DNA from 2 places in the Marinomonas dokdonensis genome. Region 2 is predicted to be linked to the other one. Evidence: predicted binding sites of a transcription regulator. Region 2 holds the regulator's gene; the other holds the start of a gene.

Region 1 (7,571 bases), on a different contig from region 2:
GAAAAACATCATACATCATGCGAATTTGATCAAGTACTGTCCTTTTTTACCACTAATATAATCAAAATACTGCCTATTACGCATCAAACCTAAAAGGTCACACTAATGATTACATTATTTGAAAGTAAAGTTTTACCCGAGTGGATTGATTACAACGGCCACATGAATGACGCTTATTATGTGGTGGCTTTTAGCCAAGGCATTGAAGGCTTCATGGCCTGCATTGACCTTCATGACTCTTTTCGCGAAGAGTATGAGGTATCAATTTATACCTTACAGACTATGGTGACCTACCTAAAAGAAGTGTCAGAGGGAGAAGACATCGTTATAAAGGGACAACTGCTTGAAAGCGATGCTAAAAAATTGCGTTTGTTTTTAACCATGTACCATGCCACCACTCAGGATGAGTTGGCGACGATGGAAACCTTGCTGCTGCACATGGACATGAAAAACCACCGACCAGCGCCTTTTTTACCCCATACACTCTCTTTAGTGGAGAGAATACAAACTGCCCACAATACGCTAGAAATGCCAGCGAGCGCCGGTCAACCCATCCAAATGAGAAGACCTAAGCCTCAGAGCTAAGCTACTCCAGCATAAAGGTAACAGGGCCATCGTTGGTGAAGGACACTTTCATGTCAGCACCAAATTGCCCTGTTGCAACCTTATCGTATTGTTGGCGCACCTTATTCACAAAGTCGTTAAATAAACGTTCTGCTTCGCTTGGCTCTGCGGCACTGGAAAACCCTGGGCGCAGGCCTTTTTTGGTCTCAGCCGCTAGGGTGAATTGCGACACTAAGAGCACGCCGCCACCCACTTGCTGAACATTCAGGTTCATCTTGCCTGCATCGTCCGAGAACATCCGGTATTTCAATAACTTATCCGCAAGGCGCTGGGTATCTGCTTCGCTGTCGCCCTTTTCGATGCCCACTAAGACCATTTGTCCATGATCTATCGCACCTATAGTTTCACCCTCAACAACCACGCTGGCGTTCAATGCTCTTTGTACCAGTACTTTCACGAATCTCTCCTTATGGAAGCAAAGCCCAGAAAAAACAAAAGCGCCCGAAGGCGCTTCTGTCGCTCACAAACCCGCATGACGCAGGTCTATTTGCTGCTGCTCTGTTTACAGATTAGCTTACTTACGACCAGCGCGTTTACGCTCGTTTTCAGTCAATAGTTTCTTACGAATACGGATGCTTTCTGGTGTTACTTCAACCAACTCATCGTCTTCGATAAACTCAAGCGCTTGCTCAAGAGTGTGACGAATTGGTGGCGTCAAAGTCAACGCTTCGTCTGTACCAGAAGCACGTACGTTAGTCAGCTGCTTACCTTTAACAGGGTTAACCGCTAGATCGTTATCACGTGAGTGAATACCGATGATCTGACCTTCGTAAATGTCTACCGCATGGCCTAGGAACATACGACCACGGCTTTGTAGGTTGTACAAAGCGTAAGCGGCTGTTTTACCTGTTAGCATACTTACCAATACACCGTTCTGACGGCTACTTACTTCACCATCTTTCACAGGGCCGTAGTGGTCGAATACGCTGGTCATGATGCCTGAACCAGACGTCAATGTTAGGAACAAGCCACGGAAACCGATCAAGCCACGAGAAGGTACAACGAACTCAAGGCGTACACGGCCTTTACCATCTGGCTCCATGTTAGTAAGTTCAGCTTTACGCAAGCCAAGCTCTTCCATGATAGAACCTTGGTGCTGTTCTTCTACGTCGATAACCACTTGTTCGAATGGTTCTTGTACTTTGCCGTCAACAATTTTTTGTACTACTTCAGGACGAGATACACCCATCTCGAAGCCTTCGCGACGCATGGTTTCGATCAATACAGAAAGGTGCAATTCACCACGACCAGATACGATGAACTTGTCTGGTGTGTCACCTTGCTTAACACGCAATGCTACGTTGTGGATAAGCTCTTGGTCTAGACGGTCTTTGATGTTACGAGTAGTTACGTACTTACCTTCTTTACCTGCGAACGGAGAATCGTTAACAATGAAAGTCATGCTTACCGTTGGCTCATCTACTGTTAGAACAGGCAATGATTCAACGCAAGTTGGGTCACACAAAGTATCAGAGATACTTAGACCGTCGATACCGTTAATACATACGATATCACCCGCTGTTGCTTTGTTTGTGTCAACACGTTGTAGACCATGGTAGCCCTTAACGTTTAGCACTTTACCTTTACGCTCTTTACCATCTGCAGATTTTACAACTACTTGTTGGTTAGGCGACAAAGTACCACGAGTGATACGGCCAACACCGATTACACCTACGTAGCTATCGTAATCCAATGCAGAAACCTGCATTTGGAAGGTACCTTCTGGGTCAACGTCTGGCACAGGTACACTGTCAACGATCATTTGGTAAAGCGGCGTCATGTCTTCTGCCATTTCTTCTGGGTCGTTACCCGAAATACCATTGATCGCAGAGGCGTAAATAACAGGGAAGTCTAATTGCTCTTCGTTTGCGCCTAGGCTATCGAACAAGTCAAATACTTGGTCCATTACCCAATCAGGACGTGCGCCTGGGCGGTCAATTTTGTTGATAACAACAATTGGACGCAAGCCACGTTCGAAGGCTTTAGAGGTTACGAAACGAGTTTGAGGCATTGGGCCATCAACCGCATCAACCAACAACAATACAGAGTCAACCATAGACAATACACGCTCAACCTCACCACCGAAGTCGGCGTGTCCAGGTGTGTCTACGATGTTGATACGGTAATCATTCCATTTAATGGCGGTGTTTTTCGCCAAAATGGTGATGCCGCGCTCTTTTTCTTGATCGTTAGAGTCCATGATGCGTTCTGCACCCTCATCTTTACGGTCAAGTGTTCCTGACTGGCTTAATAGCTGGTCAACCAAAGTAGTTTTACCATGGTCAACGTGAGCAATAATCGCTACGTTACGTAACTTACTGATATCATTAGACATTTATAGTTCTCTGCATAGGCGTGAGCAAAAAGATATACCGCCGCTTGCCTTGGGCGGTTATGCCTTCAAGCGCGTCAAAATCTTGCTGCGGGGTAAAATTCGCGCAATTGTACCCTTATATTGATGAATATCCCATTAAAGTGATCAAAAAAATCACACAAATAATATTCAGCTCAGGGTAATTGCGACATTTTTAGAAAGGGTAGCACGACAATAAGACAGTCCTGCTACCCGTTAAAATTATTTTCTAAGGGAGGTAGATGCCCACATTTGTGTGCCCTTTACCTAATAAGTAGGAGGCATGAATTCGGCTCATGACGCCTTTGCCACAGTACAAAAGGTGCGGCACGTTCGGATCGAGATCTTGCCAATTCGATGATAAAGCAAAAAACGGAATCACTTTGACTGGACGACCACTTACTTTAAGTGGGCGATTAGCCGCTTCATCTGGGTGACGAATATCGATAATGATCTCTTCGCCCACTGGCATGCGCACAACCGGCACTTCCCCTTGGTATTGCTTTTCCACATCGTCCATCACGTTCTGGATAGACATGACCTTTGCTTCTGCTACAGCTTTGTCCAACACAGCAAAGTCAAAATTGGCTTCTTGCTTATCGACACGGTGCATTTTCGCACGAGTGGTTGGCTTAACCGAAATCACCCCACAAAACTCTGGCATGCTGGCCGCAAACGGCGCCGTACCAATTTTTACCGCAGTATCGATAATATCTTGTTTGTTGGTGGTAATAAGAGGACGAATGACCAATTCTTCAGTGACCTGATCAATCACCTTTAGGTTGATCAGGGTTTGGCTCGATACCTGAGCGACACTTTCACCGGTGACCAGTGCTTTCGCCCCCACACCTTCCATCACTTGCGAAGCCGCACGTAGCATCATGCGCTTTAAGATCACGCCCATTTCCGCGTTATCGACCTTGGTCAGGATTTCACCCACGACTTCTTCAAAAGGCACAGTAATGAATTTTACATTGATGGCCGAGCCGTACTTTTCCCAAATATAGTTAGAGACCTGCTTCACACCAATTTCGTGGGCATCGCCACCAAGGTTGAAAAAGCAAAAATGGGTTTTCAAACCACGGCTCATGGTTAGATAGGAGCTCACGGTAGAATCATAACCACCAGACATCAAGGACAATACTGAGTCTTGTGAGCCAATCGGGTAGCCACCTAAGCCTTCTATGCGTTGTTCAATCATCCATACGCGGTCATCACGAATATCGATCGGCACCAAGACTTCAGGGTCTTTTAAGCGCACAGCAAGTGCTTCACAGCGGGCCTTCAAGCAACCGCCAACGTAACGCTCGGCCTCCACTGAACTAAAGTTATGTTGGCCGACACGTTTCACTCGTACCGCAAACACGGCGCCCTTAATTTGCTCACCGTAAGACACCACGGCTTGGTCAACAATATCGTCTAGGCTGACAAAGGGGAATTCACGCACGTATTGAAAATGAGCAATACCCGCAATGTTTGAAATGGCTTCAATAAACTCATCACGCAATTCATCTCGCTCTGAATGTATTTCAATGAAGTCCCAGTTCCCTGTGACCTTTACATCGTCATCATACTTTCGCAACACCAAGCGAATATTGTGACGTAGCTGTTTCACGAACGCTTTACGTACAGGGCGACTTTTAATAGTGATTTCAGAGAAGAATTTAACAATAAATTTCATAGCGGATTTGCGTGGCAACCAGTTGGGGATTAAGGAGGCGCAAGTATAAAGAAAAGTCCGCCTAGGCGAAAACAATAATTAACGCACCACAAAAGAACAAAACAACATTATACGCACCAAAAAGATTCACTTTATGTGATATTGGATTGAGTTATGCTCTTTAAAAAAGCAAAGCCTTTTGCGAAAAGCTTTTATCTTGTTGTTATTTAAAAGAATATTTGTCCGCACAGATTTCTGGCACAGGAAATGCTTTATAAAACCCAAATTGCGCTTCTTAGTGAAGCACTCTATTTAACGAAAGTAATTTTACTTATTTCATTGGAGAACAATTATGTCAAACATGACCCTTGCCTTGATTGCTGAGCACGAAGCGAAGTGGGTAGACCTTCGTTTTACCGATTTTAAAGGTAAAGAACAGCATGTAACTATCCCAGCAGCTTCTGTAGATGAAGAATTTTTTGAAACTGGTCAAATGTTTGACGGTTCTTCTATCGCTGGTTGGAAAGGCATTAACGAATCTGACATGATCATGATGCCTCAGCCTGAAACGGCTCTATTAGATCCTTTCACTGAAGAAGTGACTGTTATTGTTCGTTGTAACATCATCGAACCTGCAACTATGCAAGGCTACGACCGTGACCCACGCTCTGTTGCATTGCGCGCAGAAGAGTTCTTGAAGTCTACAGGTCTAGGTGACACAGCATTCTTCGGCCCAGAGCCAGAATTCTTCATCTTTGACGATGTTAAATGGAAAGCAGACATGTCTGGTTGTTCTGTAGAGATCAACTCTGAAGAAGCAGCATGGTCTTCTAACAAGTCTATCGAAGGCGGTAACATGGGTCACCGTCCATTCGTTAAAGGCGGTTACTTCCCAGTACCACCAGTTGATTCTCACCATGACCTACGTGGCGCTATGTGTAACGCTATCGAAGCAATGGGCCAAACAATCGAGGTTCATCACCACGAAGTAGCAACAGCTGGTCAGAACGAAATCGGTGTTAAATTCAACACTCTAGTTAAGAAAGCCGACGAAGTACAAGTAATGAAGTACTGTGTACACAACGTTGCTCACGCTTACGGCAAAACAGCGACTTTCATGCCGAAACCAATCGTTGGCGATAACGGTTCTGGTATGCACGTTCACCAATCTTTCTGGAAAGACGGCGTTAACCAATTTGCTGGTGACCAATACGCAGGCCTTTCTGAAACAGCGCTTTACTACATCGGTGGTATCATCAAGCACGCTAAAGCATTGAACGCGTTCACTAACGCTTCAACTAACTCTTACAAGCGTCTTGTTCCAGGTTTCGAAGCACCAGTTATGTTGGCATACTCTGCTCGTAACCGTTCTGCTTCTATCCGTATTCCTTACGTTGCGAGCCCTAAAGGCAAGCGTATCGAAGCACGTTTCCCTGATCCAACCGCTAACCCATACCTAGCTTTCGCATCTATGTTGATGGCTGGTCTTGACGGTATCAAGAACAAGATCCACCCTGGCGATGCTGCAGACAAAGATTTGTACGATCTTCCAGCAGAAGAAGCGTTGGCAATCCCAACAGTTGCTTCAAGCCTAGAAGAAGCTCTGAAATCTCTAAGCGAAGACCGCGCATTCCTAACAGAAGGCGGTGTATTCACTGACGAAATGATCGATGCTTACATCGACCTTAAGTCTGGCGATGCTCAGCGCGTTTCTATGACAACTCACCCTGTAGAATTCGAACTTTACTACAGCGTATAAGTTTTCATAGCACTAAAAACTCTAAAAGGCCTCGATTCATATCGGGGCTTTTTTTTGCCCTAAAATAAACAACACTAGACAGTCGCACCAAAATAGAGCAATCATTCCTGACCCAATCCTGATCTACCTAGACAAATAGGCGCTTTCAAATTGCCCAATGTTGGTTCGTTTTTTGCAGTTAGATAGGATCACTAGAGAGGCTCACCGTGCATAGTTTATTAATTGACCATTTGTCGACTGCTGTTATTCAGATCAATCAGCAACTCGAAATTGTATACCTTAATCCGGCCGCAGAGATTTTATTGGCGATTAGCCGTCGCCGCATATACGGACAAAGTGTCAGTAGCGCTTTCAGCGATGACGACAGTAGTCTTGATGCTCTGCGTAATGCCTTGGAAACAGGCTACCCCTTCACCAAGCGTGAAGCGGAAGTGGTGCGCATTAATGGCAAAAAACTGTTTTGTGATTACACGGTGACCCCTGTTTTAGGCAGCGCCCACCTAGCCGAAAGCTTATTGATTGAGTTCTACCCTAGAGACAGAATGAAGCGCATCTTCCAAGAAGGTGAACTCATTGCCAATCACCAAAGCAGTAAAGAACTGGTTCGCGGCCTTGCCCATGAAATCAAAAACCCACTAGGCGGTATTCGTGGTGCCGCCCAGTTGATCAGCCGCGCCTTTACCGACGAAGCGCTTAACGATTACACCCAAGTAATTATTGAAGAATCCGATCGCCTGCGGGATCTAGTGGATCGTCTATTAGGACCGCGACAGTTACCGAAAAACAAACCGCTCAATATCCACAAGGTGATTGAACGGGTTCGCCAACTAATCTTGGTGGAGTCGGACGGTAAAATCGAAATTATCCGTGACTATGACCCAAGTATTCCAGACATTGTGGGAGACGAGTCTCAGCTCATCCAAGCTCTTCTTAATGTTACACGCAATGCTATGCAAGCCTTGCTTGAAGGAAATCCGAACGACTACAAAGAAATACGCATTGTTACCCGTGCCTTGCGCCAATTTACCATAGGGGCTAGCCGCCATCGTCTAGTGTGCAAGATCAGCATTATCGACAACGGCCCGGGCATTCCACCCCATATTTTGAAAACCTTATTTTACCCAATGGTTAGCGGACGTGCCGACGGTACAGGACTGGGATTGTCCATTTCTCAA
Region 2 (7,571 bases):
TATCTCCCTGCTCATTTAACTTTCGTATTAGTTCTACCAAGACACCTTTAGAGATAGGGTCTTGGCCAGTAAAAGGTTCATCGTACATAACTAAGGCAGGATCTAAAGCAATAGCACGCGCCAAGGCCACGCGGCGGGCCATACCGCCAGAAAGTTCCGCTGGCATTAAACCTGCAGCACCCTTTAAACCAACGCTGTGCAGTTTTTCTAACACACGCTGTTTTATTTCGTTCGCACTTAGCTTGGTGTGCTCCTCCAATGGGAAAGCAACATTTTCAAACACAGACATGTCACTAAAGAGAGCACCACTTTGAAATAGCATGCCCATTTTTTTCCGCAACTCATACAAGTTTGATCGCGACAAAGTATGTACATTTTGACCATCCACTAAAATGCGTCCTTTATCTGGCGCCAACTGCGCCGCGATAAGACGTAGCAAAGTGGTTTTGCCGGTTCCACTCGGTCCCATCACCGCCGTTATTTTGCCCCGCGGAATTTGCAAACTTACATCATCGTAGATAACCCTATCGGCACGATAAAACTGCAACCCTTGCACTTCTATATACGCATCCATCTCAGATACACCTTAGATCCATGACTATTAGTGCCGAGATATTATCACTGCCCTGCCATAAATCCTATAAAACCCAGCAAGAACCCAATTTCTTGCAAAGATCAAGTCTTGAATTTACATGCCAAACCACATTAAATGTAACCTTCATTTATTCACGAGTTAATTCAACACCATGCTGCTGTTTTCTGCTGCTCTAATTGCCGGCTTAATCTTACTAGTTTTAAGTTCAGACAAATTTATCGAACACTCTGCACTGGTCGCAGAAAAACTCAACGTTAGCCCTATGATCATAGGGATCACGCTCGTTGCCCTGGGCACCTCCGCACCTGAAATGGTGGTATCCGCTATCGCCGCTATCGATAACGCTCCTGAAATCGCGATTGGTAACGTATTGGGTTCTAACATCGCCAATATTGCCTTGGTTTTTGGTGTCACCCTACTATTTTCCGCGATCCCAATTGCTAAGGGGCTATCTACTAAGGAAGTTCCTCTGGTACTTGCCATCACATTGCTGACTGGCGGGTTACTGCTTGATGGCATCCTAAGCTTTATTGATGGTGTCATTCTAATCATTGCTTTCGTTGTTATTTTGACCATTCTTTTAAAAGGCAGCAAAGACCTCGAAGAAGAACTGGCCAGTGAACTGCCTGAAGATGACGGCAGCCCTGTATTCAAGTCCGTCGTCATTGCATTTATTGGTCTTGCGGTATTAATTGGCAGCTCCAAGCTATTGGTTTGGGGCGCTATAGGCATTGCAACGGCTTTGGGTATCAGCGAACTGATTATTGGTTTAACCATAGTCGCCATTGGTACCAGCCTGCCTGAGCTGGCAGCGTCAGTAAGCAGCGTCAAAAAAGGCCATCATGACATTGCCATTGGTAACATCCTTGGATCAAATATATTCAACCTGGCGACGGTATTACCACTGCCAGCTCTTATTGCACCTGGCATAATTGATGACAATATATTGAACCGGGATTACCTTTGGGTTCTTGGCCTGACATGTGCACTTGCCGCTGCGGTATTCATATTCAATGGACGTAAAAACAAGAGCATTCCACGCTGGATCGGTATCCCTCTGCTGGCGTCATATGGTGTCTATTTATTTATGATGACAGTGGGCAACTAACTCAGATGAAAACCATCGAACGTACCGCCATTAAATACCTAATGCTGGCTATAGTTGTCATAGCTATAGCCGCGGTATTTTGGGGCGTAAATACTGGCCGGGTAGGCAACCTTGTAACAAGCGAATCACTCAGCACATCCCCAGACTACTTTATAACGAAAGTTAGAATTAAAGAATTTGATGCCAATGGAAAATTGATTGAGACCTTAAACGCTGAACAAACCCTTCATTATGTTAAAGATAAGAAAACGCTGCTTCAGCATCCCTATGTAGAGCGCCAAGCAGAATTGGGATCATGGAATGCCCAAGCAGACAAAGGCTCAATTGAAGATGGAAGTCGTGATATATTATTAACTGAAAACGCCAATGCCACAAAAAAACATATAAACTCTGCCGACATTACTTTGTCATCAGATACGATTCATTATTTGGACGAAGACGAGTCTTTAACCAGCTACGGTCATGCAAAGCTGTATTCCACACAAGGCACGACCACAGCAGAAACAATCATTGCCTATATCAACTCGGAAAAAGTTGTTATGACGCGTTCCGTAAGAGGACACTATGAACCTACTCCTAAAAATTAGCTCCATGTTCATGGCTGCTGCTATCAGCCAGCAAACATTAGCCCTTCCTGATGATACCCGCCAACCTCTTGACATACAGGCGGATGAAGCCTCTTTTGATCAGCAAACTGGGGAAGCCATTTACACAGGCAATGTGTTTATTACTCAAGGTTCAATCCAAATTGAAGCGGACTACCTAAAAATCAATACTGATTTAGCAACACAGCAATTTAATAAGCTTGAAGCTAAGGGTAAGCCTGCCAAATTCAGCCAGCAGATTGATCTCGAAGGCAACATGGTGATTAGCCAAGGCAACCAAATTCATTACTCAACGACTCTAGGCCGACTGGAGATCACTGGAGATGGCTACCTGAATCAAACCGACAACAAGGTTTCTGCCGATTATATCTTGTATATGGTGAACACTGGCGCCTTTGAAGCCAGCAAAAAAGGCACTGGTCGCGTCACTATGACATTACAACCTCAAACAGAAGAATAAAGAGAATGACATGGCACTTCTAGAAGCAAAACATCTCGCCAAGAGCTATAAAAAGCGCCAAGTGGTGAAAGATGTTTCTTTATCTGTTGAATCTGGTCAAGCCGTCGGTTTATTAGGCCCTAATGGCGCAGGCAAAACCACTTGCTTCTACATGATTGTGGGCATGGTGAGCAATGATGCTGGCGGTATTTTTATTGATGGTCAAGACATCACCAGTAATGCCATGCATACCCGTGCACAAAAAGGCATTGGCTACTTACCCCAAGAAGCCTCCATCTTTCGTAAAATGTCTGTAGAAGACAATATTTCCGCTATTTTGGAGACTCGCAAGGAGCTAAACAAAGCTCAGCAAGCAGAAAAGCTTGAAAGTTTGCTTGAAGAGTTTCATGTTACTCACATTCGCAAGAACCTCGGCATGGCCCTTTCCGGTGGCGAAAGACGCCGCGTAGAAATTGCTCGCGCTCTGGCAATGAATCCAAAGTTCATTTTATTAGATGAACCTTTCGCGGGTGTAGACCCGATTTCGGTGGGCGACATCAAGCTCATCATCAAGCATCTGCAAGACAGTGGCATAGGTGTTTTAATCACCGACCATAACGTACGAGAAACCCTAGACATCTGTGATAAAGCCTACATAGTCGGCAATGGTCATATCATTGCTTCTGGCGACGCGGAAACCGTTATCAATAATGAACAGGTGAAAAAGGTATATCTAGGCGACGATTTCCGCCTATAACCCCCTTATCATTATTGTTCAAAGAGAGTAGTATGCATAACTCGTTCCAATTCACCTATTTAGAAAGAGTTGCTTTATGAAGCAGTCTTTACAGCTTAAAATCGGTCAACAACTGACCATGACACCTCAGTTACAACAAGCCATACGCCTGTTGCAACTCTCTACTTTAGATTTGAAGCAAGAGATCCATGAATTTCTTGAATCCAATCCCCTGCTTGAAATTGACGACGATGAAAGCCCTATCGTCCAAACTACAACAAGCAGCGAAGAAAAAACGGATAAAAAAACCGAATCAGAAAACCCTGTTATCGAAGCTGAAGAAGCTCGCATTGAATCTGAATGGACGGATAGCATTCCTGAAGAGCTGTCTATTGATAGTAATTGGGATGACACCTATCAGAACTCGGCATCAATAGGCGAACAGAGTGGCTACGAAGGTGGCGACACAGATTTTGAAAGCCGCAATGCTCCTGATGAAAGCATTCAAGACCATCTCATTTGGCAGCTTAATCTAACCCACATGTCTGACCGGGACATTGAAATCGCTTACGCCATTATTGAATGTGTTAAATCTGATGGTTATCTGAGCATTACACCGGACGACATTTGGCAATCTCTAAGCCAAGAGCTTGAGGACCTAGAGTTTGATGAAGTCATTGCCGTGCAGCACAGACTTCAGCGCTTTGATCCGGTTGGTGTGTGTTCAATTGATTTAAGAGACTGTTTATTAGTACAACTGGAAGCTTTCCAGAATCACCCTCTTTATAAAAATACTCACAATCTAATTGATAATTACTTACCTCTATTAGGCAACCGCGACTTTACGCAGTTAATCCGTAAAACCAAGCTCAAGGAAGCCGCTTTAAAAGAGGTCATTGATTTAATTCAACAGCTTAATCCAAGACCTGGCTCTGTTATTGATCATGGCGATACCGATTATGTTATTCCTGATGTTTCGGTGAAAAAGGTGAATGATGTTTGGCAAGTGGAGCTCAATAACGACGCCCTGCCACCCGTCAAAATCAATGAAACTTATTCAGCCATGGCGAGCACAGCCGTCAACACGGAAGATGCCACCTACATTAAGACCTCTTTGCAAGAAGCAAAATGGTTCATAAAAAGTTTACAAAGCCGTAATGAAACTTTGTTAAAAGTAGCCAGCTGTATTGTAAACCGCCAAATTGACTTTTTTGAGCTTGGCGAAGAAGCCATGAAACCTATGGTATTGCATGATGTTGCAGAAGAAGTCGGCATGCATGAATCAACCATTTCCCGTGTGACAACGCAGAAATACATGCACACGCCAAAAGGTATTTTTGAGCTTAAATACTTTTTCTCCAGCCATGTAAATACAGCCTCAGGTGGTGAGTGCTCTTCAACCGCCATCCGAGCCATGATCAAGAAATTGGTGGCGGAAGAGCCACCTAAGAAACCACTGAGTGACAATAAGCTGGCGACAACGCTAGCGGACCAAGGCATTCAAGTAGCGCGAAGGACTGTCGCCAAATACCGAGAGGCGATGAACATCCCTCCTTCCAATGAACGAAAACGACTGATTTAAGACGGATGTGACCTTTATCATGCCATTGAAATCACTACTAAAAACTGAGTTGTGTTTTGCCAAACAAGACATAGTGAGTAAAAAAAGAGTTTTAGAGAACCTAGCCAGCATTGTTTCGGACCGCTTACACTGTGAAAACAGCGCTGTTTACGATGCTCTTTTAGGGCGTGAAAAACTAGGCAGTACAGGGGTTGGTAACGGTATCGCCATTCCTCATTGTCGTCTTGAGTCAGCTAACCATACGGCAGTTGTCGTCTTGTCCCTCAACGAAGCGATTGATTTTGACTCCATCGATAGAAAGCCTGTGGATTTGATTTTTGCCTTAATTGTACCGCCACATGAATGTGACCAGCATTTATCAACGCTGGCGAAAATTGCCGAAATGGCGCAATCTTCAGAAACCCTAGACAAACTTAGAGCGGCGAAGACTGACGAAGAATTGTTCAACACGTTCCACTCTTTATTATAAGGAACAGCCATGCTTGAAGAGACAGTTACCATTATAAATAAGTTAGGCTTGCATGCTCGTGCCGCCGGCAAGCTTATTGAAACAACGTCTAGATTTTCATGCGACATCACGATTGAAAAAGATGGCCGCAATGTAGACGGCAAAAGCATTATGGCCATGATGATGCTAGCGGCCAGTAAGGGCACTCAGATCAAGATTAAGACCAACGGTGAAGACGAAGCTGAAGCCTTAAAAAGCGTTATTGAATTAATCAATAATCGTTTTGACGAAGACGAGTAGACTCATGTCTGAGCAATCCATGTTAACTCATCTGCAAACGGTTTCGGACTCTCTTGAGTCCGGTGCCACCATGCAAATACGTTACCTTCTGAACGGGGCCCTACCCGCACAGGACGTTGCTCGCCTTTTAGAATCCTCCCCACCAAAAGAACGTAAACTCCTATGGGAGCTTATCGATTCCGAAAACGAAGGTGACGTCCTTCAATACCTAAGCGAAGACATAGGTGTCCAATTCCTAAAAGAGATGGATACAGAGCGCTTAGTGGCTGTCTCTGAACACTTTGAAAGTGATGACCTCGCCGATTTACTCCAACATCTACCAGAGACAGTTGTAAAAGAAGTTTTGGCCTCTATGACGGCCCAAGACAGAACTCGAGTCGAAACACTATTAAGCTACTCTGAAGACTCGGCCGGCGGCCTGATGAACACGGACACCATCACAATTCGTCCGAATATCACTCTGGATATTGTATTTCGCTATTTGCGACGTCATGAAGAACTGCCAGACATGACTGACAGCCTATTGGTGGTAAGCCGCTCCGATCGCTTACTCGGCTCTCTCCCCATCACCAAATTACTGGTGGCCGATACGGACTTAACCGTTCGCGATGTTATGGAAACAGAAGACGAAGTGATTTACGCCGACACACCTGTCAGCGAAGTTGCGCAACTGTTTGAAAAAATGGACTTGGTTTCTGCTCCCGTTGTTGATAAAAACACCCATAAGTTATTAGGTCGTATCACCATTGATGACGTGGTGGATGTTATTCGAGACGAAGCAGAGCACTCCATGTTGAGCATGGCAGGTCTTGATGATGATGAAGATACCTTCTCGCCTATACTTAAAACTACCAAGCGTCGTGCAGTTTGGTTAGGCATTAACCTGATCACAGCCTTCACTGCCTCTTATGTTATTGGCTTGTTTCAGGACACTCTCGACCAAGTTGTCGCCCTAGCGATCTTAATGCCGATTGTCGCCAGCATGGGGGGCATTGCTGGCTCCCAAGTACTCACCCTAGTAATACGGGGTATCGCTCTCAACCAAATTGGCTCCACCAACACCCGCTGGTTATTAAACCGTGAGCTCATTGTTGGTTTGATTAATGGCTTACTTTGGGCCACGGTTATTGCCGCCCTAACCGCCTTATGGTTTGACAACCTCAAAATTGCCTATATCATTGCGGGCGCAATTATTATAAATCTCTTGTTTGCTGCAACAACAGGCACTCTTTTGCCCATTTTACTTAAGAAAATGGGCATCGACCCAGCCTTAGCAGGCAGTGTTATTCTGACGACAGTGACTGATGTGGTGGGATTTTTATCTTTCCTCGGTCTCGCCACCATTTTTTTAATATAGGTTCCCATGACAGACTTTGATCAATTTGAAAACGAAGAAGATATCCCTAAAAGCAAAACCCAGATCAAGCGAGAAGTGGAAGCGCTACAAGATTTAGGCAAAACCTTACTTGGGTTGAGCAAAAACCAACTTAAAAAAGTGACCATGTCTGATACATTGCGTGAAGCCTTTGCTGAAGCCGACCGCATCAAACAGCGTGAAGCCATGAGACGTCACCTGCAATATATCGGCAAAATCATGCGTACCGAAGACCACGAGACCATTTCTCAGCAAGTGGCCTTATTTGACACAACCTCTGCCGCTTACAATAAGCTGTTTCATCAACTTGAACACAAACGTGATGCATTGATTGGTGAAAATTCAAAAGAAGAGCTATCAAAATATCTGGACGAACATCCAAA

Evidence for each region. Region 2 encodes sigma-54, which starts transcription at its own class of promoters, with help from an activator protein. Its sites were predicted from a motif close to TGGCACNNNNNTTGCTNT; they were not measured.
Region 1: the regulator sigma-54 is predicted to act here: its motif matches at 4,894-4,911, upstream of glnA (glutamate--ammonia ligase).

The regions. Positions count from the first base shown of each region.
Region 1 covers NZ_JBRAND010000001.1:893,048-900,618, forward strand. Annotated here, with positions in the region: gene ACUM5Y_RS04175 (thioesterase family protein) at 106-585, shown strand; gene dtd (D-aminoacyl-tRNA deacylase) at 587-1,021, opposite strand; gene typA (translational GTPase TypA) at 1,139-2,959, opposite strand; gene thiI (tRNA uracil 4-sulfurtransferase ThiI) at 3,207-4,658, opposite strand; gene glnA (glutamate--ammonia ligase) at 4,990-6,396, shown strand; gene glnL (nitrogen regulation protein NR(II)) at 6,603-7,571, shown strand, end outside.
Region 2 covers NZ_JBRAND010000004.1:50,756-58,326, reverse strand. Annotated here, with positions in the region: gene ACUM5Y_RS11030 (ABC transporter ATP-binding protein) at 1-574, opposite strand, end outside; gene ACUM5Y_RS11025 (calcium/sodium antiporter) at 747-1,703, shown strand; gene lptC (LPS export ABC transporter periplasmic protein LptC) at 1,709-2,290, shown strand; gene lptA (lipopolysaccharide transport periplasmic protein LptA) at 2,268-2,768, shown strand; gene lptB (LPS export ABC transporter ATP-binding protein) at 2,779-3,504, shown strand; gene ACUM5Y_RS11005 (RNA polymerase factor sigma-54) at 3,581-5,065, shown strand; gene ACUM5Y_RS11000 (PTS sugar transporter subunit IIA) at 5,085-5,534, shown strand; gene ACUM5Y_RS10995 (HPr family phosphocarrier protein) at 5,544-5,813, shown strand; gene mgtE (magnesium transporter) at 5,818-7,170, shown strand; gene yjgA (ribosome biogenesis factor YjgA) at 7,177-7,571, shown strand, end outside.